Regions from separate parts of the Alkalibacillus flavidus genome, predicted to be linked through region 2. Evidence: riboswitches for the same ligand, from Rfam matches in the RefSeq annotation. Region 2 holds a riboswitch; the other holds the start of a gene.
The links. Region 2 has a riboswitch for lysine ahead of ABID56_RS08765 (Na+/H+ antiporter NhaC family protein). Riboswitches for the same ligand answer to the same signal wherever they lie in the genome.
Positions count from the first base shown of each region.

Region 1: linked by a shared signal. The riboswitch ahead of dapA (4-hydroxy-tetrahydrodipicolinate synthase) and the one ahead of ABID56_RS08765 (Na+/H+ antiporter NhaC family protein) in region 2 are both predicted to bind lysine.

Region 1 is NZ_JBEPMX010000005.1:52,104-67,317, forward strand. It holds gene ABID56_RS06125 (quaternary amine ABC transporter ATP-binding protein) at 1-310, shown strand, start outside; gene ABID56_RS06130 (ABC transporter permease) at 307-1,140, shown strand; gene ABID56_RS06135 (glycine betaine ABC transporter substrate-binding protein) at 1,171-2,055, shown strand; gene ABID56_RS06140 (CocE/NonD family hydrolase) at 2,135-3,817, shown strand; gene ABID56_RS06145 (hypothetical protein) at 3,878-4,525, opposite strand; gene ABID56_RS06150 (CAP domain-containing protein) at 4,720-5,400, opposite strand; tRNA gene ABID56_RS06155 (tRNA-Ala) at 5,626-5,698, opposite strand; gene ABID56_RS06160 (secondary thiamine-phosphate synthase enzyme YjbQ) at 5,925-6,323, shown strand; gene ABID56_RS06165 (SRPBCC family protein) at 6,346-6,810, opposite strand; gene ABID56_RS06170 (histidine phosphatase family protein) at 6,922-7,464, shown strand; gene ABID56_RS06175 (GMP reductase) at 7,643-8,617, shown strand; gene ABID56_RS06180 (trans-sulfuration enzyme family protein) at 8,690-9,838, shown strand; gene ABID56_RS06185 (Cof-type HAD-IIB family hydrolase) at 9,878-10,651, opposite strand; lysine riboswitch at 10,828-11,005, shown strand; gene dapA (4-hydroxy-tetrahydrodipicolinate synthase) at 11,119-12,009, shown strand; gene ABID56_RS06195 (hypothetical protein) at 12,090-12,515, shown strand; gene ABID56_RS06200 (GGDEF domain-containing protein) at 12,502-13,965, opposite strand; gene ABID56_RS06205 (DEAD/DEAH box helicase) at 14,180-15,214, shown strand, end outside.
Region 2 is NZ_JBEPMX010000008.1:60,771-75,984, reverse strand. It holds gene ABID56_RS08805 (cysteine desulfurase) at 1-656, shown strand, start outside; gene sufU (Fe-S cluster assembly sulfur transfer protein SufU) at 646-1,095, shown strand; gene sufB (Fe-S cluster assembly protein SufB) at 1,140-2,537, shown strand; gene ABID56_RS08790 (aromatic acid exporter family protein) at 2,581-3,597, opposite strand; gene ABID56_RS08785 (sulfite exporter TauE/SafE family protein) at 3,762-4,592, shown strand; gene ABID56_RS08780 (bifunctional metallophosphatase/5'-nucleotidase) at 4,681-6,057, shown strand; gene ABID56_RS08775 (YunC family protein) at 6,120-6,431, shown strand; gene yunB (sporulation protein YunB) at 6,490-7,278, shown strand; lysine riboswitch at 7,331-7,499, shown strand; gene ABID56_RS08765 (Na+/H+ antiporter NhaC family protein) at 7,642-9,174, shown strand; gene ABID56_RS08760 (sodium-dependent transporter) at 9,474-10,856, shown strand; gene ABID56_RS08755 (M23 family metallopeptidase) at 10,915-11,862, opposite strand; gene ABID56_RS08750 (YutD family protein) at 11,975-12,250, shown strand; gene ABID56_RS08745 (cytosolic protein) at 12,288-12,560, opposite strand; gene ABID56_RS08740 (DUF86 domain-containing protein) at 12,684-13,133, shown strand; gene ABID56_RS08735 (TIGR01457 family HAD-type hydrolase) at 13,135-13,902, shown strand; gene ABID56_RS08730 (2-hydroxyacid dehydrogenase) at 13,930-14,898, shown strand; gene ABID56_RS08725 (NifU family protein) at 14,951-15,172, opposite strand.

The sequences.
Region 1 (15,214 bases), on a different contig from region 2:
GGAAGAGTTCGGTGCATCGAGTATTTTCGTTGTCGACCGCGACGAGCGATTCCAAGGTTTATTAACGATCGATGATGCAATCCGCTCTTACAAAGAAGACATACCTATGGAAGACGTATTAAAGCGAGATGTTCATACTACTACGCCAGATACGGCATTGAATGATTTAATTGGAATTGCCGTTGACACGAAATACCCTATTGTTGTCCTCAGTGAAGATAACAAATTACTAGGCATTATTTCACGTGTCTCGATTCTTTCTGGACTCGTTCTAGGTAAAGAGCATGACGAGGAGGTGACTGAAGCATGAATTATTTCTACTTTCCATTAGAACAATGGACGAATACCTTTGTGAATGAATGGTTCTTACCTACATTCAGTAGTGCCTTTGAATCAATCAGTGTGGTATTAAATAGTTTCGTTGATTTCGTAACTAATACACTGTTATTCATCCCTGCTGAGCTGTTTACGTTAATTCTTGTCCTTATTGCTTGGCGTTTAGGTGGAAAAGGCCTAGCCTTCTTCACCTTGATCGGGATGCTTTATCTCGGTTCTGTCGACATTTGGGAAGAATCGATGAATACACTTTCAATTGTGATTGTTTCCACCTTTGTTTCACTAGTGATTGGAATTCCAGTCGGTATTTTTAGTGCTATGAACAATAAAGTTCAAGCCATTGTAAGACCGACATTGGATTTCATGCAGACATTGCCAAGTTTCGTTTACTTAATTCCCGCGGTCTTACTATTCGGCTTAGGTGGCGTGTCAGCTGTCATCGCGACATTTATTTTCGCAGCACCACCAGCGGTACGTATGACAAACTTAGGAATTCGTCACGTGCCGAAAGAAGTAATTGAAGCATCTAAAGCATTCGGTTCTACATCGAAACAGCTTTTATTTAAAGTTCAATTACCACTTGCTGTCCCAAGTATTATGGCCGGCGTTAACCAAACAATTATGCTATCACTATCGATGGCCGTTATCGCTTCGATGATTGGTGCGCCAGGACTTGGAGCGACTGTATTAACGTCGATTTCACGCGTTAATATCGGTCTTGGTCTAGTCGGTGGTTTAGGAATTGTTGTCTTAGCGATTATTTTAGACCGAATCACTCAAGGTATCGGTCAAAATACTAAATAAAACTTAAAAACTATTAAGGAGAGAATTTTCATGAAAAAACTACTTATGACATTAACAGCTTTTGCTTTAATCGCTCTTGCTGCATGTGGCGGTTCTGACGATAACAACGGAGAAGGAAATAGCGAAGATGGTTCTTCAGAAGAAAAAGGTACAGTAACAATGGGTGTGACACCTTGGACAAGTACAGTCCCTCCTACAAAAATCGCAAAATTAATCATTGAAGACATGGGTTACACAGTTGAAGAAACACAAGCAGATGTGAGTTCTATTTTCATGGGTCTGTCACGCGGTGATATCGATGTATTTATGGATTCTTGGATGCCTGTACACCAAAACTACTTTGATGAATATGAAGATTCGATCGAAAGTACATCTATCAGTTATGAAGATGCATCATCAGGTCTAGTCGTTCCAACGTATGTTGACGGTATTGAAACAACTGCTGATCTTGAAGGTAATGAAGACATGTTTGGTAACGAAATCTATGGTATTGAAGAAGGCGCAAGTGCAACAGAAGAAATTGATAACTTTATTGAAGCGAATAACCTTGACTTCGAACAAGTCAATTCATCTGAAGGCGGTATGATTGCACAAGCCCAGCGTAAAATCAGTAACGAAGAACCCGTTATTTTCTATGGCTGGAGACCACACACGATGTTTAATGAATTTGACTTAAAAGTTGTTGAAGACGAGTCAGGCGAATTTTTCGAATCATCAACAATTCATGTTGTCACAAACAACCAAGTATCTGAAGATAAAGAAGACGTTTATGATTTCCTTTCTAACTGGAGCATTGCCATTGAAGATGTAGAAGAAATGATTGTTAAGATTGAAGATGGCCAAGACGAGGAAGAAGTAGCACAAGAATGGATCGACAATAACCAAGATAAAGTCGATGAAATGTTAGGTAACTAACCCCCCCTTATTATATATTGGTCTGCCTTTTAAATATGAAGGCAGACCTTTTACTATACATAGATTGAGGAGTGATAGTATGTCCGAGCAAGTGATCATTGAACGTGATGTGCCGTGCGAATTACGTGATGGCACAACCTTATACGCCAATGTTTATCGACCAAATCAAACAGGGTACTACCCCATTCTTTTAACGCGGTTACCTTATAACAAAAACTTACCAAACTTTTCACATCGTTATATTGACCCTATTCGTATGGCCTTAGCAGGCTATGTCATCATCATTCAAGATGTACGAGGTCGTTTTTCATCGGAAGGTGAGTTTAAGCCATTTCAACAAGAATTAAATGATGGTTACGACAGCGTTGAATGGGCTGCTTCATTACCCTATAGCAATGGGGATGTTGGCATGTTTGGTTTATCGTATTACGGATTCACGCAAATGTTTGCCGCTATGACGCAACCACCATCTTTAAAAGCAATATTTCCAGCGTTCACTGGACATAACATCAACGAAGAATTTTCTACTCGGCAAGGCGCCGTGGAATTAGGGAAATTACAAACTTGGATATTAGATTCGATTGCGCCAGATTATTTGAAACGCAAACAATCAACGGATGCGTTTAAACAGACGGAACAAGAATTGGTTCATGATCTGGATCATATTTTAAATTGGCATCAGTTCGCACCATACAGCGAATGGCCTCCCATTATGAAACATCCAGAGTTGCAACAGCTATATACAGATTATATGAATCACGATTTGATCGATGAAACGGAAAATAAGATTGATATACGACATGTCCATGTTCCAGGGTTTCATATGGCGGGTTGGTATGATTGCTTTTTGAATGCGACGATTAATAACTACACAGAGACGGTCAAAAATAATTCAGACCAAAAACTCATTATCGGACCATGGGGGCACGGCGTATTCACACCGTACTTTGGAGAGCGTTATTTCGGATTAAAGGCATCTGGAGACAATATTGCAGGCGTTGACGACGTCACCTCTCTACATTTGAAGTGGTTTGACTATTGGTTGAAAGGTAAATCATCGGATGCATTCGATGATAACGCCCCTATTCACTTGTTTACGATGGGACGAAATGAATGGCGGAAAGAATATGAATGGCCGTTAGCTAGAACGCAGTATCAGCCATTATATTTAAACGCTGATCAAACATTAGCGTTTGAACAACCGAAAGAATCTGAAGGGTATTCGGCATACACATATGACCCGAATCATCCCGTCCCAACAAAAGGCGGCCCATCATTATTGATTCACGGCATTAATACGGGACCACTCGACCAAAGAGAAATCGAACAACGAGATGACGTGTTAATCTATACGACTCAACCACTTGATAAACCTATCGAAATAACCGGTCCTATTAAAGCTTATATATATGCGTCAACAGATGCTGACGACACAGATTTTACAGTTAAGTTAACTGACGTTTTACCCGATGGTACGTCCATCAATATTACAGAGGGCATTGTCCGCGCAAAACATCAATATCCCGATTTAAAGCCGGGCGATGTGACTCTTTTTGAGATTGACCTGTGGGCAACAAGCATTGAAATGTTAGAAGGTCACCAAATACGCATACAAATATCCTCAAGCAACTTCCCAATGTATGATGTGAATCCAAATACTGGGGAAAGCTTAAAAAATACAACAGAAACAATTAAAGCTCAACAAACTATTTTCCATAGTGAAACTTCCCCATCTTACGTATTGTTACCTATTATTGAGTAATAAAACCGAACTGATTCATCATGTTGCGTGGTGAAGCAGTTCGGGCATTACTTTAATCTATTATTTATCGTTATTGTTTTTTAACATAAACACGTCTTTTTCAATTTCATTCACTTTGTTTTGCAAAAAACTCATGTCATCGATTCTAAATTTATTAGTCTGCTCGAATTGAGCACCTACACCATCTAGCTTCGCATCGACTTCATCAAAACGTCTATTCATATCGTCATTCATATTCGTTATCGCCATTCTATTAAACTCAATACTCTCTTGCATATCCTGAATCGCCACTGTGTTTGAACGGATATCCGTCTTCACGGACTCTATATCACTCTTAATAGAACCTACTTCTGTTTTCAGCGAACCTACATCACTTTTGACAGAACTCATTTCTTCTTTCAGTGATCCTATGTCACTTTTAACAGAACCCATTTCTTCTTTTAGTGATCCTATGTCATTTTTTACAGAACCCATTTCCTCTTTTAGTGATCCTATGTCACTTTTAACAGAACCCATTTCCTCTTTTAGTGACCCTATGTCACTTTTAACAGAACCCATTTCCTCTTTTAGTGATCCTATGTCACTTTTAACAGAACCCATTTCCTCTTTTAGTGACCCTATGTCATTTTTTACAGAACCCATCTCTGTTTTCATATCCGACATATCGTCACTAATTTTAGAAAGTAATTCATAAACATGACCATCCATTTAAATCACCTCGTAAATTTAATTACCTTTAAGGTCAAAGAGTACTACGAAAATAATACAGTCATCATATTACGTGGCATTATCAACATATAACAAGTTCTCTCACCACCTTGTTCAACGGTGTATTAGAAGTAAATATATATTACAACGAGAACGCACGTTCGTCAATTGATTTGCACATTGAGAATGTAGTGTTATTTTCCTATAAACATTTGCGTCCAGTACGTCTGATGACTGTCTTTTACATAACCGATACCGATCTCTGTGAAACCATCGTGCAAAATATTTTTTCGATGGCCTTCACTATTCATCCACCCTTCCATCACTTCTTCTGCTGTTCGTTGACCTTTGGCTAAATTTTCGCCTGCTTGCCGGTACGTTAAGCCAAACTGGTCCATCATCTCAAAAGGCGTGCCGTAAGTTGGTGATTCATGAGCGAAATAGTCGTTTATCGCCATATCACGCGACTTTTCTCGCGCTACAACACTCACTTCTTCGGAAAAAGTTAAAGGGTCCAAGCCATGTTCTTCACGTCGTTGATTAACAAGTTGATGCACTTCAGTCTCTAAATCTTGAGCCTCAAAATCACTCGTGTCTATCTCTGTCGTCCGTCCTTCGTCTTCTAATTCACTCGGATTGTACGTTGGTGATGCTTCGCGGTCATCTAGATTTAGTAAAGACTGAGCCATGTAATCCACCGCATCAATAACATGCACGGCCATCGCTTCAAAATCGATTGACGACACACGTTCTGTCACATCATCAACGACATCATTAAACGAAAATTCTCCTTTCTCATCCGTTACGAGTTGTTGGACTGGTACAAAATACAATATACCAAATATAATCGCTCCAACTAAGAGTAATCTGACCATCATTCTGGCTCCCTTATGATTTCATTATTAGTTTCATTATACGCTAAAATCACTTTTATTTAACATAGGCAATCGTAGCCAGGTTTTTTGATGTTGGTTTATCGGCGATTTCTCTACTAGTATCAGCGAATTTCGTTGCGTTATCGGCGAATTCCGCTCAATTATCGGCGAAATGCTGAATCGATCAAAAAAATCACAAACTGACCTTTCAGTTTGTGATCAATATGGAGCATATCGGGCTCGAACCGATGACCTTCGCGCTGCCAGCACGACGCTCTCCCTACTGAGCTAATGCCCCTTCTATTTAAATACCAGCCATATTATAGCATATAGATTAACCTATCTAAAAGACGTGCGCCCACTTTATTTTTTAAATAATTCCCTCTACTTATCTCAAAAATCGCTCATGTTTTGAAATAACTTAAACGACTTATTTCAAAACTAGCAGCACTTATTTAATAAATTGAAATGATGTCTATAGTCCGTGTTATGATAAAGGTATCGAAGTAAAGGAGTGACCATTGATGTTTAAAACATTTCACGTTAAAACAGACCATCATGATCAAATGATCGATGTAACGGATCAAGTCCAAAGTTGGATCAAGGAACTCGGGGTGCGTGATGGCATCGTCGTTGTTAGTTCGATGCATACCACAGCTGGATTGACCGTGAATGAAAACGCCGACCCTGATGTCAAAACGGATATGCTCAGACGTTTTCGCAACGTTTACCCGTGGGATGATCCGCAAGACCGTCATATGGAAGGCAGCACAGCATCACATATGAAAACGAGTACGGTTGGTCATGCACAGACGTTAATTATTGAGCAAGGTCAACTCGTCTTAGGGACTTGGCAAGGCTTATATTTTTGTGAATTCGACGGACCGAGAAGCCGGAAATTCGTTGCAAAAGTCATACAGTAATACAACAAGCGTAGCTGATTGACTACGCTTGCTCCACTTCTTTTTTCGCTTCTGCTTCAACACGGTTCATGAATTTCGTCAACACTTTATCATTACTTTTACGAGACATCATTTTCATCATCAATTTGCCGAACCAATTCGTCCCTTCATTTTTACCTTTATAAATGAATAACGTTTCCGAATCATTTTGCTTTTTTAACGTATATTCGGTTTCGATCTGAAACGCGCGACCAATCGCAAACTTCATCTTCCAATGCTTCTCATTTGGTTGATCATCATGCTCGAGCGTTTCAACAATATACGTCTCGACACGTTTGCCTTGTTGGTACGATTGTTCGTATTTAGCACCAGGTTCACCGTGATTCCCTTCAACCAATTCGTGTTTCACGACATTCGGCATAATTCGATGCAGTTGATCTGGTTGAAATAGCGTCCATACATGGTCGATATGTACAGGTATAACTTGTTCTTCATGCCATGTTAGCATAAACATCCGCCTTTCTCGTTTTGATAAATTTATTGTTACATAATTGTTATGACATCACAACGTTTATCAATTGACTAGCAAGGGAACATACAAGCTTAACGAGGTGATTATATGACACAGTCTATTTATATTATTCGTCACGCGCAAGCGATGGGCCAGGAACCAGAGGCACCACTTACGACGGTTGGAAAACAACAAGCCGAAAATCTCGCCGCATTTCTTAACGAATACCCGATTGACCGGCTCATCGCAAGCCCATTTATCCGAGCGGTAGGAACGGTTGAACCGTACGCCAAACAGTATGGTAAGCAGATTGAGGTTGAAAGGCGTATCGGCGAAGGTTTGATCAAATCCGAACAATATCCTGCATGGCTCACCCATTTGGGCGATTTGTTTCCGAACATTTCGTTAAATGCGATCGAATCTTCATCACCGACTGACAAACGCGATCGTGCGATAAACGCCATAAACGATATCATCGAACATCCGAGCCAACATACGGCCATTGTCTCACACGGCGGCATCATCCCAATATTGTTTCATCACTTCGGTTACGGCGCCGCATTCACACGACTAACGAATCCAGACGTCCACTTATTAACAATTGATGAACAAAACAATTCGACAATCGAACGGATTTGGCAACCACAATGACCTCTACCCACCTCAGGTAGAGGTCATTTTCACGTAAAAGACGAACATTTTTGAACAAATGTATAAAAAAGTTCATTTTTAACTCTTGCGCTTTTCATCAAAATTCGTTACAGTTTTATGTGGAACGAACAAATTTATTAAATCATTCGAAAACATTCGTTTTTTAGGAGAGATTAGTATGACTTTACAATTTGATTATGAAGATGTGCAACTCATTCCGAATAAATGTGTCGTCGAAAGCCGTAAAGAATGTGACCCGTCGATTCAGTTTGGCCCACATTGGTTTCGCCTTCCAGTGGTCCCAGCCAATATGCAGACGATTATTGACGAAGAGCTTGCTGTCACACTAGCAGAAAACAACTATTTTTACGTGATGCACCGCTTCAATCCTGAACGTCGCTTTGAGTTCGTCCAAACAATGCACGAGCGCGACTTAATCTCATCGATTAGCGTCGGGGTTAAACAAGATGACATCACGTTAATCCATGACTTAAAAGAAGCATCACTAACACCCGATTATATCACGATCGACATCGCGCACGGCCATTCAGACGCTGTGATTGATATGATCCGAACAATCAAACAAGCGCTTCCGACATCCTTTGTCATCGCTGGTAACGTCGGAACCCCTCAAGGTGTGACTGAACTAGAACAAGCAGGCGCAGATGCGACCAAAGTTGGGATCGGACCGGGCAAAGCATGTATTACGAAACTCAAAACCGGCTTCGGTACTGGCGGCTGGCAACTAAGTGCGATCGAATGGTGCGCACAAGTCGCAACAAAACCCATCGTCGCAGATGGCGGCATACGCACACATGGCGATATCGCGAAATCGATTCGGTTCGGCGCCTCTATGGTCATGGTCGGTTCCCTGTTCGCAGGCCATGACGAATCGCCAGGCGAACTCATCACCGTTGACGGAGAACCTTACAAAACATACTTCGGCTCGGCTTCTGAATTTCAAAAAGGCGAACGAAAAAATGTCGAAGGCAAAAAGCTTCACGTTCCTTACAAAGGGGCATTACAAGACACGCTCACAAGCATGACTGAAGATCTGCAATCAGCGATTTCTTATGCAGGTGGCACTGACCTTGAATCATTAAAAACAGTAGATTACTGCCTTGTTAAAAATACGATTCGAAACGGTGACTAATGCTTTGACAACATCGAAGTCGTATCGGTTATACTAATAAGACATAGTGTTAACCGAGAAGGAGTGACTTCATTGTCCAAACAATCGATCCATACACAAATCGTCCATCAAAAAATTGACCAAACCGAAGCAACGACGTCTAAAACGACACCCATTTATCAGACGTCCGCTTTTACATTCCGCGACCTCGATCATATTGAACAATACTATGCCGGTGAGGTTCCGTATTTATATACACGCGAAAACAATCCGAACACTGCCGAATTAGGCCAAACGATTGCAGAGCTAGAACAAGCACCAGCCGGCGTCGCGTCGTCATCCGGGATTTCTGCAATTATGGCAGGCATTCTTGCCGTCGCTCAAGCTGGCGATCATATTGTGGCAGCTGAAGACTTATATGGTGGAACACAACAACTTATTACAAAACAACTCGCTAGTTTAGGCATCGATTATACGTTAGTCGATTTCAGCTCGAACGATGCCATTACTGACGCGATCCAACCAAACACCAAACTGTTGTACACTGAATCCATAACAAACCCTTTTTTACGCGTTGAGGCGATCGAAAGCTTAGTCCAAATCGCTCGTGATCATCAAATTAAAACAATGGTCGACAACACATTTGCAACACCGTACTTATTACAACCTTACACACTTGGTGTGGACCTTGTAGCTCATAGTGCTACCAAATATTTAGGCGGTCATAGTGACGTCACATCGGGCGTTATCGTTGGTGATCCAGACTTAATTGCTAAAGCGAATCAGAAAGTTGTCGGACTCGGCATGAACTTAAGCCCTTATGAAGCATGGTTGACAGTCCGAGGGGTTAAAACGCTCGCTTTACGGATGCGCGAACAATCCGCCAATGCGAAACAAGTCGCAACGCATTTAAGCGAAAACAACGGCGTTAAACACGTTTACTACCCTGAATTCGTTTCACATCATGGTAACGGCGCCATTGTCACGATCGAATTGGCGCACAACCTTGATGTTACGACATTTTTTAAGTCACTTGGCTGGATAAAAATCGCACCGACATTAGCGGGGGTTGAAACGACAGTCTCATACCCTAGCAAAACGTCGCACCGCGCCCTTACAGATGAGGAGCGAAATAAGCTTGGCATCAATGATTACGTCGTCCGAATTTCAATTGGCATCGAAGAAGGCGATGATATCGTCGACCAACTCAACCAAGCCATCACTGCGGCTAAAACAGTATAAAAATAAAGCGAAGGCTATTAAATCAGCCTTCGCTTTATTTTATATTAACCCTAATCGCTCTAACCCCTGTTTAATTCCATCATGATCAGCTTCTGCTGTGACATAATTGGCCGCTTCTTTTGCACGATCATGACCATTTCCCATCGCCACACTTTGGTCGAATGACGATAACATTTCTAAATCATTAATCGAATCGCCAAACACAACAACTCGATCACGCGGCAAGCCAACGTCTTCTAACACATAGCCAATCCCTTCAGCTTTCGAACCACCTGACGGAATGACATCAACTGAATAAGCATGCCAACGCATAAAATCAAAATCCGGATAGCGTTCAACGTATTCTTTTTCCTCACCATCTTCACAAAACAATAACGCTTGATAAATGTCACGGTCTTTGTAGGCTGGATCATAATCAGCTGTTTGCCCAAGCTTAAGGGTCGCCATACTCTCAGACACAAACACACTTGATTGAACATTCGCTTTCATATTTTCATGATCTAAATACACAACAGGATGATCATTTCCAACGGCATGCTCAACCAAATGATGTAGACTATCCGGATTTAACGCATGACGATACACCGCTTCACCATTTGAGACGGCATATTGCCCGTTAAAACTAACATACGTCTCAATACCTAATTGTTTTCGAATATGTTCATACATAAACGGCGCGCGCCCTGTTGCAATCGCGACGATATGACCGTTATCTTTTAATGTTTGCACAGCTTTGACCGCTGATTCAGGTACTTGTTTTGATGAATTAAGTAATGTTCCATCTAAATCAAAAAAGATAATATGTTGTTCCATGTTGTCTCCTCCATTTTCGTAATCATGACGTTTCCAATCAAATTTTAACATAGGAAAGCAAACCACAGGTGGCCGGTGCAAAAAAGTTAGTCATTCCTAGCAAATAACTTGTTATTCGTGCGTAATTTTGGTACAGTAAAGTTACAATTAAAACAGTTCTTATTTTAAACTTTTAAAGTAAGGATAGAGGCGCAAACACCATGAGTACTTATGTTGAGGAGAGTGAGCTCTTGCGACGCATAAGGAAAGGGGGATTTGCCGAAGCTTTATGGTTCTCACAACCGTAAAGCTGGTTCTGTGTTAAATAAATACAGAGCTGTCATATAGGCGACTATATGGAGGGCTATCTCTGACTTAGAACAAATTGACGTTCTAAAGCAACAACGAGCCCCGTCGCTTCGTTGTTGCTTTTTTGGTCCTCCACACCTAGAAGGACACAATAAATAATTTAAAAGGTGTGTGATTAGATGAATTTCGGTCAAGTGATTACAGCGATGGTAACGCCATTCGATCAACAAGGCAATGTTGATTTTGAAGCAACACGAACGCTGATTAACTACTTATTAAACAACAGAACAGATGGGTTAGTGGTTGCTGGAACAACAGGCGAATCCCCGACGTTAACACATGAAGAAAAATTACAACTATTCCGCTTTGTCACAGAAGAAGTCAACGGGCGGGTGCCAGTGATTGCGAACACAGGATCAAACAACACCCGCGCATCGATCCAACTGTCACAAGAAGCAGAAGCAATCGGTGTCGACGCCATCATGCTTGTTACACCTTATTACAACAAACCGTCACAGGAAGGCATGTATCAGCATTTTAGTACGATCGCAAATAGCGTCGAACTTCCAGTCATGCTTTATAATATTCCTGGACGTAGCGCTGTTGGAATGAGCGCAGATACGATCATTCGCTTATCACAAGTCGACAATATCGTATCTATCAAAGAAGCAAGCGGCGATCTAGATCAAGTCACAACAATTATTAATCAAACAGATGATGCCTTCACACTGTACACAGGTGAAGATAGCCAGACGTTACCGACGTTTGCTGTCGGCGGTGCAGGTGTTGTGTCTGTATCATCGCATATCATCGGTAATGAAATGCAAGACATGCTCAATGCTCATCGCAACGGCGACACAGCCTATGCTGCTAAAATGCACGGCTATGTCATGCCATTTATGAATGCGATGTTCTCAGCACCAAGCCCGACACCAGTTAAAGAAGCTCTTAATCAAATTGGTATCCCAGTCGGAAATGTGCGCCTGCCACTCATACCATTAAATGATACAGAGCGTGCATCCTTAACACCACTCATTCAAAACTACACGACGAGTCAAGACGTCGGTTAAATACAAAAAATGAGCCAAAGTTAGTGTCTTTGGCTCATTTTTTGTATTTATATGATTAATTAATAAACTGGAGGTAGTCTATGCTCATGTTTTATATCATTCTATTTATAATGACATTTGTCTTGTTGACTGAATTCGTCAAATGGTCGGTTCGCCGTGCATTAAACGTTCAAAACATCAAACGTAAACCGTTCTCGTTTGAACCATATAAAATCAATGACTTACACTATAAAATCAAAACGTGGATGCGAATAGGTTATGCATTCTGTCTATTCTTCATCCTCCCAGCCACCATGGCTATGGCACAAGACTCATTACTACATATATGGTTAGTATTTATTATCGGCATCAGTTTAGCTGGACCTTTGAGAGATGCCCACTTTGAATATTGGCATTCCGATACACCAATGCGTGCTTTCGTGACACTAAGTGAAGGTGGCATGATTCTATTAGCTGGTATATTCATATTTGTGTTTAATGTACCTGAGATTGTTATGTCTGTTTAGCTACCATTCCTACGTGTTTTTTGTCGTCATATTTCATCTGGTACATTGCAGCGTCAGCACGTTGTAATAACACATCACCATCATGGCCATCATTAGGATAAAAACTCATGCCGATACTCGGTTTCATTCGCAATGTTGCGCCTAATATATTGAACGAATGTTGAAATTGTTCTTCAACCCGGTCGGCAATCCAATCAGCATCAACTTGTGTTGCTCGAGGGATCAACGTGACAAATTCATCACCGCCTAATCGGTAAAGAAACGCTTCTTCACTCAAACTATTTTTAAGCCGGTTAGCGACTTGTTTTAACAATTCATCGCCAACGTGATGTCCATAACCATCATTCACTGACTTAAAATCGTCTAAGTCCATCATAATTAAAGCTAAGGATTCATCATGTGCTGTCGCTTTTGTAACATATAACGATAAATCGTCGTTAAACTTCGAACGATTGTACAACCCTGTTAACACATCATGGTAAGCCAAATATTGATATTGCTTCACGAGATGCATGTTGCGTCTTATTAAATATACATTTCTAATCATCATCATGATCATAATAAACGATAAACCCAAGCTTAAACTATTTAACTCCCAGCCATAACTGTTGATCACAAACAATACAAGTAATATACCCACCACATACGAAAACACTTCTTGTCGTAAAGAAAACTGGTGGCCGTATCGTGACAACTTAATATCATCATGATTTTTCGCGAACGTCCCCGCATGCCCAATCAATAAAACACCCAACAACCACAACGAATGAAGATAACTACCAATTTCAATGCCTTCTATCACCGACAAATAAAAATACAATGAATCTGTTAATATTAACGTCAAAAAGCCTAACACGATATACCATTTCACCTGCACCGTTTGCCACGTCAAATTCATTAACACTACAGCCACTACAACAATGATTAAGTCAAGAATGGGATACACTAGCTCAACACTTGCGCCCCCTGCAGAACGTCGGCTTAAATTGAGCATTGGCATTAAAATATAATGCAGGCTAAGGGACGTTACAAATGTAATCAATATAATTATATTGAAAATTAATTGCTGACTCGCCCTGTAATTCGTTAGGATCAGCATTTTATATATTAACGCGATAAAAAAGATTAAGTAACTGAGCACCCACAACCAATTAGTAGCTGACGTAAATTGATCGACAGGAAGAATGAATTTCTCAATGAAATAATAAATATTCGTCAAACTAAACAACATCATACCTAAGCTTAGTAGCAACCAGAAATATTTATTCTGTGTATCTAACATCCAATATTGGCGGAATAACCAAAACGATACAGCGACAGAGCCCATTGCTAAGACACCAGGTCCCACAATAGATCGTATTTGCGGAGCATTATATAATGCCATCATAACTATAAAACTCAACAACACGACGGAAGCAATTTTAACGATTCCGTGATTCTGTAGCTGCATCATCATCCCTGCCATTCATCACATATTTAATCCTAAGGAAATGGTTCTATTTTACTATAACAACTTTCATATCATTCGTCTACGCACTCTGACAAATGTTCACAAATGATTTTGAAAATTAACACATGCCCGTTTGGAACAATCCACAAAAACGGACCTAAATATGATAAAATAAATAGATATGCGAATTTAAACGGTTAAAGGATGAACGACAATGATTACGACCCCTCAAATAAAAGACACATTTAAGCCAAAAACCTATTCTCGCGGGTTAGGCTATTATATCAACGGAAACGTGATCGACCTTGAATATGACTTTACTAACTCAATATATCACGCCAATGTAGCTGGTTCAGACATATATCACGTACGCATTCAAATCGACAATCGTGTATGGCGTTGCGGCTGTAATTGCCCAGCATTTGCGGATCATTCGGAATGCAAACATATCGTAGCAACGCTCATTTTAATTGCACAAGACGATTCCGAACTAATAAGACGAGGCGGTAAGTTAATACGAAAGCAAGATCAACGCGATTATTCGGGCGAATTAATTCATGCATTGTCCAACGTTAATCATCAAACGAAACATGCCTATACAAAAGAAACGTTAAACGTCGAATTCACACTACGCCACTTCCAACGAGGCGTTGACAACCACTTAGCAGTTGAAATGAAAGTAGGAACGAATAGACTATATGTCGTTAAAAACATGCGTCAATTTCTTAAAAACTTAGACAACGGAGAAGAGCATGAATTCACTCCAAAATTTCAATATAAACCGGAAGACCACGCGTTTTCTGAAGCAGATCAACGTGTCATCGATTTATTGTTGGATTTATACCGTAATGATGTGTTTTATGATGGGCATTTCCAATCACCACCGACCCCAAAAGGCATTACCATTACACCAGTCGTCGCTCATTCATTACTCAAAGCATTATCACAATGTCGTTGTCGTTTAGAAACGACGGTCAGTTCATTCGATCAAATGTATTGGGAAAATGATAAGGTCCCATTTCAATATCATATTTACGAAGAGAATGATGATTACGTTTTTAATTTCGATCATTTTAAAAACATGACTCTGTTTCAAGACCATTACTTAATTCAATATGATGAACAATTTTATCCTGTCGATCGTTCACAAATGGCTATTTTATCAGAAATGCATAGATTATTACGATTTAACCCACAACCGTCATTTACGGTGCCAGAAGATCAAATGACGTCCTTTATGTCCGGTGTC
Region 2 (15,214 bases):
ATCGAAACGGCGCTGTGATGGTTGTTGATGGGGCGCAAAGTGTGCCGCACATGAAAGTTGATGTGCAAGATTTAGACGTTGATTTTTACGCCTTCAGCGCACATAAGATGTGTGGTCCAACAGGTGTTGGTGTTCTATATGGCAAAAAAGAGTTGCTTGAAAATATGGAACCTGTTGAATTTGGCGGCGAAATGATTGATTTCGTAAATTTATACGATTCAACGTGGAAAGAACTGCCTTGGAAGTTTGAAGGTGGCACGCCAATTATTGCAGGTGCTATCGGACTAGGCGCGGCGATTGATTACCTTGAATCAGTTGGAATGACACAAATTGAAAAACATGAGCATGAATTGGTACAATATGCATTAGAACAGATGAATACAATCGACGGCATTACGATTTATGGTCCGGAAGAGCGTGCGGGTCTTGTGACATTCAACTTAGATGATGTACACCCACATGACTTAGCAACAGCTCTCGACTCAATCGGAGTAGCCGTTCGTGCTGGCCATCATTGTGCACAGCCACTGATGAAAGAATTGAACGTCGTTGCGACAGCACGAGCAAGTTTTTATCTATATAACACGAAAAACGATGTCGATGTATTTGTCGAAGGCCTTAAGAAAGCGAAGGAGTTTTTCGGCGATGTCTTTTAACAATCTCGATACCTTATATAGACAAGTGATTATGGATCACTACAAAAATCCACGCAACAAGGGGCAAATTGAAGGTGAACATTTATCAGTCGAGTTAAACAACCCGACGTGCGGTGATCGCATCGATTTGCAACTCAAAATAGAAGACGGCATCGTTCAAGATGCGAAATTTGAAGGTGAAGGATGCTCAATCAGCCTTTCATCAGCATCGATGATGACACAAGTGATTATCGGTCAAACAGTCGAAGATGCGTTGAAAATGTCGGAAATGTTTTCAGACATGATGCTCGGTGAAGAGATGGAAGGTTATGAGTTTAACCTTGATGAATTAGGCGATATTCAAGCCTTACAAGGTGTAGCGAAGTTCCCAGCGCGTATTAAATGCGCGACATTGGCTTGGAAAGCAATGGAACAAGGCGTTGAAAAAGAAGAATCGTAAAGGCTAATTAAGTCTTTGCATAATCTTTGAAGGAGGGTGACAGTATGGCTAAGAAAGCACCTGAAGTCGGTGATTACAAGTACGGTTTCCATGATAAGGACGTTTCGATTTTCCGTACAGAACGAGGCCTTACAGAAAATGTTGTGCGTGAAATTTCACGCCAAAAAGAAGAACCGGAATGGATGCTAGAGTACCGCTTGAAAGCGTATGAACAATTTCATAAAAAACCAATGCCACAATGGGGTGGCGACTTAAATGAGTTAGACTTTGACGAGATCACGTATTACGTTAAACCGTCTGACCAAACAGAACGCTCATGGGATGAAGTACCTGAAGAGATTAAACAGACGTTTGATCGCCTTGGTATCCCAGAAGCTGAACAGAAGTATTTAGCTGGTGTATCTGCTCAGTATGAATCTGAAGTAGTTTATCACAACATGGAAAAAGAACTTGAAGAAATGGGCGTTATTTTCAAGGATACGGATACAGCGCTTAAAGAAAACGAAGAGTTATTCCGTGAATACTTCGGTCAAGTAATTCCACCGTCTGACAACAAATTCGCAGCCCTTAACTCAGCTGTGTGGTCAGGTGGCTCATTCATCTATGTACCGAAGAACACGAAAGTTGAAACGCCACTACAAGCTTATTTCCGTATTAACTCAGAAAACATGGGTCAGTTTGAGCGTACGTTAATTATTGTTGACGAAGGCGCATCTGTACACTATGTCGAAGGTTGTACAGCACCAGTTTATACGACGAACTCACTACACAGTGCGATCGTTGAAATCTTCGTTAAGAAAGATGCGTACTGCCGTTATACAACGATCCAAAACTGGGCGAACAACGTTTATAACTTAGTTACAAAACGCGCGTCTGCTGATGCAAACGCAACAATGGAATGGGTAGACGGTAACTTAGGTTCTAAGTTAACGATGAAATACCCATCTGTTCTTCTAAAAGGCGAAGGCGCACGTGGTAACACGTTATCGATTGCGCTTGCTGGTAAAGGACAGCACCAAGATGCAGGTGCGAAAATGCACCACTTAGCACCAAATACGTCATCGACGATCGTATCGAAGTCGATTTCGAAACAAGGTGGTAAGGTGACGTATCGTGGTATTGTTCACTTCGGTAAGAAGGCTGAAGGTGCGCGTTCGAACATCGAATGTGACACGCTCATTATGGACAATGAATCCACATCAGATACGATCCCATACAACGAAGTGCTAAACGAGAACATCTCTCTTGAGCACGAAGCGAAAGTATCGAAAGTATCTGAAGAGCAGTTATTCTACTTGATGAGCCGCGGTATTTCTGAAGAAGAAGCAACAGAAATGATCGTCATGGGCTTCATCGAGCCATTCACGAAAGAACTACCAATGGAATATGCCGTTGAGATGAACCGCTTGATTAAATTCGAGATGGAAGGATCTATCGGTTAATATAAGAAATCCCGCTACAGCCTCTGCTGTGGCGGGATTTTAATTATGTTTTACCTTTTTGACTATAATAATTTTCAGCTAAATAAAAAATCGATACGAGTTCGTATAGTACAATGATTTCGGCTGGGAATGTTGTTGTGTAATCTTCTTTGTGAGCGCTTAATTGATCGCTATCCTTCCAATATAATGCCATCAGTTGTTTTACTTTTTGTCGATGTGTTTCCAGGTCAAAACGTGTACTTTCTTTCATAGAATGAGCTAACTCTTCCACGGATTCTAAAATCATGTCTCGTTCCGCTTCAGGCAATTGTAATTGTGTGAGCGGTGTATTTAAAATATTATCCATATGATAAATCATGAGCTTAATCCGTGTAAGCTGCCGTTCGGAACGATGTAAGTCATCGCGTTCATCGGCTGTTAACGGGTGATATTTTGCTTCGTCTTTTTGGTATTCAATCAGTGATTCTATCTTCAAAACATCTTCTGTTAAGTCATCTAGCGTTGTTTGGCAGTAATATTTGTCCATATGATTAATTAAATAGCGATGGAAGATTTGTTCCACTGCATTTCCTGTCCGTTCTGCCATATTATTGAGTTTTAATTTAATATCTTGCGAGTAATCAGGTGGCAAGATGAATAAATTAATTAATGTTGAGACGACTAATCCAATTGTCGTTGTGCCGAGACGAATGAAGAACGATAAAATGACATTCGCGTGAATAACATCAATCATCGCAACAGACGTTAACGTCGCCACGAGAAGTCCTGAATATAATTTCAAACGATAAGTCGTCATAATCGTTAAAACAGCTGCTAACGCATAAGTGATAGGGGCGTGTCCGAATAACGTAATGAATAATACTGCATAAAATGATCCAATCGCTGAGGCTGGAAAACGGACAAGTCCTTTTTTGATCGATTGTGAGACAGTTGGCTCAATCGTCACAATCGCCGTAATAACAGCGAAAACGGGAGGCCAACCGAGTTGGTCACAAATAAAGGCTGTAATAAAGATAGCTAGTCCAGTTTTAATAACACGACTTCCAGCAATTCGTTTCATTTCGTCCACTCCTAAAAGGTCTCTATAACTTATTCTTTCAATTTTTTATAGGAATTGCAAGGTTGATTGTCACAAATGTATTAGTGTAACATACCTCATTACCGTATAAAATATGCTATGATAGGGAGAGTGACCATTAATTTAGGTAGATTGGATGAAACAGAATGGTGTTAGCTATCATGTTTATTATTGGGCTGTTGAGCTCATTTGTAGGCAGTATCGCTGGCTTAGGAGGCGGCGTTATTTTTGTGCCTGTCTTGTTGTTTTTCGCTGACTTTTTCAAGGGGTTTTCATGGGTTACACCGCAAAATGTCGTGGCGATGTCCTTAATCGTTATGATTTTTACCGGTTTATCCTCGACATTAACTTTTTTAAAACGTAAACGAGTTGATGTATTCAGTGGTTCGTTATTTTTATCAGGCAGTATTCCTGGTGCTTTAACAGGCGTGTATCTTAATCAGTTTGTCGCAATTGATACGTTTCAGTTGTATTTTGGGCTATTAATGTTACTCGTGACAGCGATGTTTTTCGTTAAAAAGAAAGCGATTAACGAACCTATCGATCACACCATTAAATCAGGTCGTTTTCACGTGACGCGTACGTTTGACTTAGCAGGATTGTCAACGACTTATTCGTACCATGCGATACTAGGTATTACTATCGCCTTTTTCGTCGGCATGATGTCCGGTTTATTCGGTGTTGGTGGTGGCTCGCTTATGGTACCAGCTATGATATTATTATTTGGCTTTCCAGCACATATTGCAGCTCCAACGTCGATGTTTATGATTTTTTTCTCTAGTTTCACGTCGTCTGTTGCGCATATTAGCGCTGGTCATGTAATGTGGTTATACACGTTTATGAGCATTCCAGGTGCGTGGCTAGGGGGTTATTTAGGTGCTGTTGTGAATCAGAAGTTAAATAGCCAAGTGATCGAATGGATTTTACGCATTATTATGTTTATAATCGGCATAAGATTAATTATTCAGTCGATATAAAGATTAGATTCGTCATGATAAGACCGTGTTAAGCTAACATTGCGATACGTTTGAAAGGAAAAAAGGATCTTAAAGGAGACGTATCTGTATGATGCAAGAACAACTACATTTATATTTCACAAGTGATTTACATAGTTATTTCGATAATTGGCCTCATGTGATAGCTGGCATTAAGCATCAACAAGCAATCCATCAAGCAAAAGGTGATTATACACTGTTGCTTGATAACGGGGATCATCTAGACCGAGTTCATCCTATAACGGAGGCAACGTTAGGCCAGGCGAATGTCGATTTACTCAATAAGGCTGGTTATGATGTTGTTACGCTAGGTAATAATGAAGGCATTACATTACCGGGTGATGAACTGTATCATTTATATGATGAAGCAGATTTTCAAATAACATGTGCGAATGTGGCGCCTATTGAATCACCAAGTCCTAACTGGTTAAAGCCTTATCATATTTTAACGACAGATTATGGTACGACGATTGGTGTATTAGGTGTTACGGCACCATTTAAAAAGTTTTATGAACTGTTAGGGTGGCAAGTAGAAGATCCGAAAGCTATTTTAGATGAGTACATTCCGTTATTACGGGAAATGTGTGATATTGTTATTGTTTTATCTCACCTGGGGTTATATGAAGATGAACAAATGGCGGAGCAGTACCCTGTTGATGTCATTATTGGAGGGCATACCCACCATTTAATCGAACAAGGTCGAATTGAACACGGATCGATTATTAATGCTGTCGGTAAACAAGGTTTTCATTACGGTTATATCCATATTCAGTATGATCACGACAAAGGTGAAATCGAGTCGATGGCAGGTAACGCCATCCCTGTTTCAGATGAGAGGGATGATAAGACATATCAAGCATTGGATGAGTGGAAAGATACCGCTGACGAGCATTTGAATGAATCAGTGACTTATCTTAACAACGCATATCCGATTGAATGGTTTGAAGAAACGACATTAATGCGTGAATTTGTGGAAGAATTACGCCAGTGGACGACTGCTGACGTGGCTGCTTTAAATTCAGGATTGTTGTTAACCGGTTTTGAACAAGGATCTGTTACGAAAAAACAGATTCACGAAAGTTGCCCGCATCCGATGAATCCTTGCAAAATGACGATGACGGGTCGAGAATTGATTGAAACGGTGCGTTTGTTTGAGTCAGAACGTTTTCAATATAATGAATTGAAAGGTCTCGGTTTTCGTGGTGAAATCTTAGGTAAGATGGTATATGCCAACTTAACATTAAAGTATAGTCATGATCATCAAGTCATTGAATCGGTATACATTGGTGATAAGTTAGTGGACAGTGATGAGTCATATACATTGGCAACGGCTGATACGTTTTCATTCCCATGGCTTATTCCATCGATTTCTCATGTCGAGCAGAAGCAATATTTCATGCCAGAATTTTTGCGTGATGTTTTAACGAAGTGTTTGTCTAATACTTAAGTGTTGGACAGACACTTCTTTTTTTACTTTACATAACGTAATACCAAAGGAGGTCGATGGCATTGATCCATGTAGAAACGATTTGGATTGATGACCAACCATTTACTTATACACATGTTGAGTTACCGAAAACGAATTTGTTAATCATTTCAAACGATATTGGTTATATTATGTGCGGCGCCTTAGATGTGGATCTGTTAAGCGACCAGTTGAGTGACCGGCAAATTGTAGCCGCACGTGCAGTCGGGGTTCGTAATCGAGACGCGCTCATTCACGCCCCACTGCAAAAGGTGACGACATATGCGAAAGAGCAATACGGTTGGTATGAAGGAATGATTGGTCGTCATGCCCTATTATCACTATCGTCTTCATGATTGGCGACACATGCCCCCTATCATCTGTGCATAGACTGGTGGTGAGGGGGGATTTGCTGTGCGCCAAATCAAGCATCTTAGATGGACACGACGTCGTAAACCTAAGACGTTTGGACAAATATTCATGATGACCGTTGTCGTGTTTACGATAGCAACCCTCTTATCGATTTGGTTAATTAATCGTGGTATTGAACCTACACTCATTGAAATGGCTGAAACGAAAACGAGTCAATTCGCACGAGAAGCAATTAATGAAGCGGTAAGCCGTCGAATTGTAGACGACTTACAAGCTGAGGATTTGATCGATATTGAAACAGATGATGAAGGCAATATTGTCACCGTAAATTGGAATAGTGTCGTCATTAATCGCGTGTTACGGAATACGACATTTCGGGTACAAAATTTTTTAAAACGGATCGAACGTGGTGAATTAACACCTGAAGAATCATTGGATTTTGATGTAGAAGATGATGTCGTCTTGGAAGAAGATCAAGTGGAAGACCACCGAGCGATTGTGCGAATTCCCATCGGCCAAGCAACGAACAATGCGCTGTTAGCCAATTTAGGGCCACAAGTTCCGGTCCATTTTCGTATTATTGGGGATGTGCAATCGGATGTAGAAAGACGTCTGACGGAATACGGTATAAACAATGCAATGATCGAATTGGATATTTTTATTCAAGCCAATGTGCAAGTCGTGATTCCATTTGCGACAAAAACGACAACAGTTGAAACGCACGTTCCTGTTTCGATAGGCGTTATCCAAGGTGAAGTACCGGAATTTTACAATGATGGTGGCGGTAATTCACCGAATATTTCGATACCGTTCAGGGATTTACAACAGTAAAAGAGCATGGTATATTACTTTTTGTATGACAATTTTATATAACCTTATCAATCGATGAGGTAGAGGTGCATTTAGCATCAGTAACATATGGGAGGATGACAACGAGGATCATATGTGAAAGGGTTAAATGCCGAAGTACTTAGGGGGTCAGCCTTTAAGTGTTGGTGTATTTTTGAACAAAAAATACACTCTCGTACGTAAAACGGGGAGCTACTGATCGAGAAATAACCGACTGATACAAGTAATGGTAGATTTCTCTATCATTACTTTTTTTATTATGTATGGCTTTATCACATGAGGGCATTATGGTGATAAAGCATTCGACGGACGGACTTCTCGAAAAAATTGAAGGAGGAAACAAACATGGAAGGAACTTTTTGGTCGTTATTACCACCACTAGTTATGATTTTACTCGTGTTATTGACGCGTCGAGTCTTATTATCATTAGGGACAGGAATCATTATTGGCGCTTTAATGGTAGAAAATTATGACTTACTAGCGACACTTGAACGAATTTGGATGTCATTTCAAGGATCATTTTATGCTGAAGGGGCGTGGGATATATGGAGTATCCAGCTCGTCGTCTTCTTATTACTGTTAGGTATTTTAATCGCCTTTTTAACCGCTACAGGAGGCGCTAAAGCTTTCGGTGGTTGGGCCGTTAACCGCGTTAAGTCACGAAAAGGTGCTCAGTACACGACAGGGTTACTCGGTGTTGCTATTTTTATTGATGATTATTTTAACAGTTTAACAATCGGTCAAGTCTCCCGCCCGATTACGGACCGTCAAAACGTGTCACGCGCAAAGTTAGCTTATTTAATTGACTCAACGTCGGCACCAGTCACCGTTTTAACGCCGATATCGAGTTGGGGTGCTTATATTATTGGGATTATCTCGACAGTGATTGCGACGCATGAATTATCGGATTACTCTGCATTAGGTGCGTTTATCCAAATGATTCCTTATAACTTTTATGCGATTGCGGCGATTGCACTTGTTTTCTTAGCGATTTACTTCAAGCTCGATATTGGGGCAATGAAAAAGCATGAAGAACGAGCAGAAACGACTGGTGACTTAATTGACCCTGCTAACCCAGACGTTCCAGGTGATATAAAAGGGGAAGTTGCTGAAAATCAAAACGGACGCGTTTATCATTTGCTGTTGCCCTTATTAGCACTACTTATAACGACAATGACAGTGATGGTTATAACGGGTGTACAAGCAAGTGAAGACGGGGTGACTCTCGTATCTATTTTTGCGAATACAGATGTTAACCTAGCCCTAGTGACTGGCGGAACATTAGCTGTATTACTTTCGGTCTTGTTATATGCCGTTCAACCAGGTGACAAATCGAATATATTCGTTGTGACTTGGCAAGGTATTAAAGCGATGCTACCAGCCATTTATATCTTGATTTTAGCTTGGATGATTGTGTCTATTATTGGTGCGATTGGTACAGACCAATATTTAGTTGGTCTCGTTGAAGAGGCAAATCTTAGCCCAGCTTATTTACCACTTATGATTTTCCTTGTAGCAGGCGTAACAGCTTTTGCGACCGGAACATCTTGGGGCACATTCGCCCTTATGCTACCGATTGCTGGCGAGATGGCTGTAGAACTCGATCCAACGATGGTCATTCCGGCACTGTCAGCTGTATTAGCTGGTTCGGTATTCGGTGACCACTGTTCACCTATTTCAGATACGTCGGTGTTATCGTCGACGGGTGCGGGGTCGAACCACATCGATCACATTGTGACCCAAATCCCATATGCGTTAATCGCCGCTGTAACAGCATTGTTAGGTTATATAACCCTTGCCATTACGACATCAGCAGTACTTAGTTTAATCGTCACACTCGGGGCACTCTTAGGGCTTGTATTGATACTAAAAAGATGATCATAACCCTTATGACAGAACATCTCTTGCAGAAGAGGTGTTCTGTTTTTTTGTCATAAAAAAGTTTTTCGCGTAGATTGTTGTCAAAACATTTGGAGTTTTGGTATGATTATAAGCGTTGGCGCTCACCTGTTGATTGAATTTTGTGACTTTTTTGCTAAGTCTAAAGAAAGTTTTCTGAAAAGACTTGCAAAATAATTGTCATAAAATTATAATAAAACAAAATAATCAATATATTTAAGTGAGCACCCGTACAAGTTTTTGTACGGCAAACAAAAAACAGAAAGGGGAATATGATTATGCAAGGAAGAGAGCAGTTTGCGACTAGGTTTGGTTTTATTTTTGCGGCTGTTGGTTCAGCGGTAGGCCTAGGTAACATTTGGCGCTTCCCTTATATGCTAGGGGAAAACGGGGGGTTTGCATTTTTAATTGCTTATTTTATTTGTATCGCCCTAATTGGTCTACCCGTCTTATTAGCTGAATTTACAGTAGGTCGACGCGGTCAATCAGATGCGATTCATTCATTTGAAAACATCAAATCAAAATCGTTTGGTAAAATTGGTGGTTTTCTAGGTGTCTTGTCAGGGACATTAATCCTGTCGTTCTACGGTGTTATTGCCGGTTGGGTCTTTTATTATTTATTTAGTTATATTACCGGTGCGGCAGGCAATGTCGAATCTGGTGGCTTTGAAGGATTCTTTGGAGAGTTTATTGCTAGTCCAGTTGGTCCAGTTGTTTGGCATTTCTTATTCATGGCTGTTGTTATCGGTGTCGTTTTCTTCGGTATCAAGAAAGGTATCGAAATTGCGAACCGTACCTTTATGCCGATGCTAGCCGTTCTTATTATTGTATTAGCTGTTTTCGGTTTAACAATGGATGGTGCTGGTGAAGCACTAAGCTTCATGTTCACACCTGATTTCAATGCATTAGGTGACATTAACGTATGGGGTGCAGCTGTTGGTCAGGCATTCTTCACATTATCACTTGGTATGGGTGCTATGATCACGTACGCATCATATTTACCGAAAGAATCCCGTTTACCATCAGCGGCAGGAACAGTAGTTGTATTTGATACGTTCTTCGCTGTGTTTGCGGGTCTCATGATTTTCCCAATCGTGTTCACATTCGGAATGGAGCCAGGTGCAGGTCCAGGACTATTATTTATGACATTACCTGAAGCATTTAGCCAATGGGGCTTAGGTGGTACGATATTCGGTATCTTCTTCTTCCTATTCGTCGGAATTGCCGCATTGTCATCTGCTATTTCATTATTAGAAGTCGGTGTATCATGGGCAATGCGTCGATTCAATGTTGGACGTAAGCCGACAACACTTGTTGCTGGTTCTATCATTACACTATTCGGTGTTTTGTCAGCAATATCGCAAGGTGCGGTACCAGCATTAACGCAAATGAAGTTGTTCGCATTCCTTGATCCATCTAGCGACACAATTACGTTCTTAGATATTTTAGACAAATTTACAGCGCAGTACACATTAGCGCTAGGTGGTTTAGTGACAGCTCTATTCGTTGGTTGGGGCTGGAATAGAATCGAAGCCCTACGCGAAACAGGTTTACAAGATACAGCGATTGGTGCTGTTTGGATTTGGTTCCTACGTATTGTCGCGCCAGCGGGTATTTTGTACATCGTAATTACAAACTTCATTAATATGATTGGTCAGTAATAAGGCTAATAATTATGAAAATTTTAGCGGGCAGAGAGGGTTCCTCTCTGCTCGCATTTTAATGTTCCCAACGTTTTAATGACGGGTAGGGATCAAACGCCCATTCATTTTTTCCATTATCGCGATACATACCATAATGGAGGTGAGGCGGGAATTTACCGGATGTGCCGATTGGGCCATATCCAGAAGCGCCGACGTAGCCTATGACATCTCCTGGCTCAACAATTGACCCTTCTTCGATCGAATCTTCAAATCCGTTTAAGTGTGCGTAGTAGTGATAGACATTGTCTGCATCACGAATACCTATACGCCAACCACCATATTTGTTCCATCCTTTTACTTCTACGACGCCGTAAGATACAGAACGTACGGGTGTGCCATACGATGCGAACAAGTCCGTTCCTTCATGAATGCGTCGTCCGCCATACCCTCTGCCTGCTCCCCATGTTGATCGGTATGAGTAATTGTAATGTGACGGAATTGGAAAGGCGTGTTCATCTAAATCAGTTGTTTGAAAGTGCTGGAATAATTGACGGTATTGGGTGATGAGTTTAGCTGCTTTGTCACGATCATAATACGTCTCTAAACTTTGTTTAATTGACTTGCCTGATGCGATTTCGTCGCTTAACCATTTAGCGACTGTATATAGAACATCTTCATCATGGTGTGGATTGGCATAACCATCCCCATCCCCATCTTTGCCAATGCCATTAAATGCTTGTATTGTGGCTTCATAGTGTGAAGGGTTTTCATCAGTGGCTAACAAACCGAACCACCACTCAGGTTTTACTTGTATACTGGTAAGACGATCATCATTAACATCGTTAATATTCCGCTCGTATTGATCGATCGCAGCTAACGTCGTCCACGGAATGGATGTTAGTGTTGCTGTTTTTTTGTATAATTGCATGCGTGCTTCATCTGGAGTTTCCTCAGCTGCTAACGGTAAATGACTGCTACTTAGTAAAAAGATGAAAACAAGAATGATTAAACGGTGAAAAGCCATATTAAGATACTCCTTTTATGTTATATCTACCTGTAGTATGGTCATCTTTTTTGAAATCATGAAAGCGTATTGAAAAGGTTTTATGATAAACTGATACTAGTTGAGGTGATAAGTGATGGAGTTATTAGGACAACAATACGAATTAATCCATGATTACCGCGAAGGCTTCCAAGAAGACGTGGTTGAACAGCGGTTTAGCGATATTTTAACGAAATATGATTATATTGTCGGTGATTGGGGGTTTGGTCAATTACGTTTAAAAGGGTTCTATGATGACCAAAATCAAAAAGCCACATTTGACACGAAGATTTCGACATTAGAAGATTATTTGTATGAATACTGTAATTTTGGTTGTGCTTATTTTGTCATGAAACGAGTGGATTCATAATTGACCGGATATTTGTTGTCCGGTCAATTTTGTGCCATTATCCTTTATCAGGATGTTCAGGATCTTCGTCATCAGGGAAGTTATTCGGTTGATGCGCAGACGGATATTGCCGTGGAATATCATGATGAAGTTGTTTATTCTCATAGTTAAACGCAGAATAATGGCGACGTTTTGGATCGTATTCACGCGCTTGAAGTGGTTCATCATGAACTGGTTCACCATATGTCCCTTCAGGAAATTCTTCAGGGACTTGCATATTTTGTTGTACTTCGACAGTTGCGAAATCGTCGTTTTTCTTCTTTTTTGCCACACGAATCGTCCTTTCGTTTACGAATGGAAATGAGTTATTGTTTTCCCTTAGTATGACGCAAAAATAATATTATATAAGGTTCATTTAATTGTGATAAACTAATTGAAGAAAGGAATGATCACGATGTATTTTGTTGATCAAGAATCCATTGATGAGACATTAACGTATTATAACCGATTGCTTGAAACGTATGAGCGAACTGATTTTTCAACTGATGACCAACTATTCGGGCTTGAGCGAATCGTTCATATGACGATTGAGTCGATTATTGATGTTGGAAATATGATGATAGATGGCTTTATTATGCGTGACCCTGGTAGTTATGACGACATTATTGATATTTTAATCGATGAACAAGTCATACCAGCTGAGACAGAATCAACATATAAACGAGTGATTGGTATGCGTTCGACAGTCATTAAAGATTACACGAACATAAATCATGACACATTACGGACTGCGATGGATGATGGCATTCAAACGTTGAAGCAATTTCCGAGTCATATTTATCGTTATTTGGAACGAGAGATGGGGCCTATTACGGCTTTCAAAAAACGTGAAGGGGAAAGCTAGTATGGCACGTTATCAAGCATATTTAATTGATTTAGATGGCACGATGTACCGAGGGAATGCCGCGATTCCAGAGGCTGCGGCGTTTATTAACAAGTTGCAAACGGAAGGTGTACCATTTCGGTTTGTGACCAATAATTCGTCACGAACGCGTGCTAAAACGGTTGAAAAGCTGGCGAAACATGATATTAACGTTGATGAAAGTACGATTTTAACACCGTCTATTATTGCGGCTGATTATATTAAAGAAGTGTCTGACCAGGCATCGGTTTTCATGATTGGTGAAGCGGGTGTAGAAGAGGCTTTACAATCACGGGGGTTAACGATCACCAACGACAATCCAGATTTTGTTGTGGTCGGAATTGATCGTTATGTAACGTATCAAAAAATTAAAGACGCTTGTCTACATATACAGTCTGGGGCGACATTCGTGGCGACGAATCCGGATATTCGAGTACCAACAGAGGAAGGGTTTGTCCCAGGCAATGGGGCTTATGTTGATTTGATTAGGCAGGTAACGAAAACTGAACCCATCGTCGTTGGAAAACCTGACCGTCTAATGGTCGATTTAGCGCTTGAACAGATGGATGTTTTACATGATCAAGCCATTATGGTTGGCGATAACTATGACACCGATATTATGGCAGGCATTCAAGCGAATATTGATACTTTACACGTTGAAACAGGTGTTACGTCACAAGACGACTTGCAACATGTTGCGGTGCAACCGACGTATTCGTTAAAAACATTAGCCGAATGGGATGAGGTTTAAGTTTAAAATAATATTTGAGGTGATCGAATGACTAAGCCATTTGTTTATATCACACGAAAAATAGCTGATGACGTGGTGAGTGCTTTAGCGAACGAATATCATGTCGAAATGTGGGGAGAGGAAGAAACAACAGTACCTCGAGATGTGTTATTAAGTAAGGCGCGCGAGGCGGATGCTTTATTGACGATGTTAACCGATTCGATTGATGATGAATTAATGCAACAAGCGCCAAACTTAAAGGTGGTTGCTAATTTGGCTGTTGGTTACGATAATATTGATGTTCAAGCTGCCTCAAGGCATGGCGTTATCGTAACGAACACCCCGGATGTATTAACGGATACAACAGCCGATTTAACGTTCGGTTTATTATTAGCTACAGCTCGTCGTATTCCTGAAGCGGTGAAGCATATTAAAGAGGACAAATGGACGTCATGGTCGCCGTATATGCTAGCAGGGCACGATGTTCATCATAAAACCTTAGGCATTATAGGGATGGGTAGTATTGGCGAAGCTGTTGCCAAACGTGCGAAAGGGTTTGACATGACCGTTTTATATCACAACCGTTCACGTAAAGAACAGGCAGAAAAGCAACTAGGTGTTGAGTATCGATCATTTGATGATGTGATGACACAATCTGATTTTGTCATCTGTATGACGCCACTAACCGAAGAAACGAAGGGCATGTTCAATCGGTCAGTCTTTAAACAGATGAAATCGTCAGCGTTTTTCATTAATACGTCTCGCGGAGCTGTCGTGAACGAGGACGATTTATACGATGCATTACAAGCTGGCGATATTCGTGGTGCCGGATTAGATGTGTTTCAACAAGAACCTATCCAAGCAGATCATCCGTTATTACAGTGCGAACAAGTCGTTGCTTTGCCACATATTGGGTCATCTAGCTTTGAAACACGGACGGCTATGATGTGGTTAACGAAAGAGAATATTGAACGCGTGTTATCAGGTGAAGAGCCGAAAACACCTGTTAATGTATAATATAAAACAAGCCCTCAATGTCTTAAGCATTGAGGGCTTAACTATAAGGGTATTAGAAAATTTGTTCAACTTCTTTAACACCAGGAACTTCCGCGATTAGGGCTCGTTCAATACCAGCCTTAAGTGTAATAGCCGAACTTGGGCAATTACCACAAGCGCCTTTTAGACGTAATAACACAATACCATCATCAACGTCAACGAGTTCAACGTCCCCGCCGTCACGTAATAAAAACGGGCGTAATTTACCAATTACTTCTTGTACTTGATCAAACATTACTCATATTCCCCTTTCTTCACTTACATTATATAAAATTTA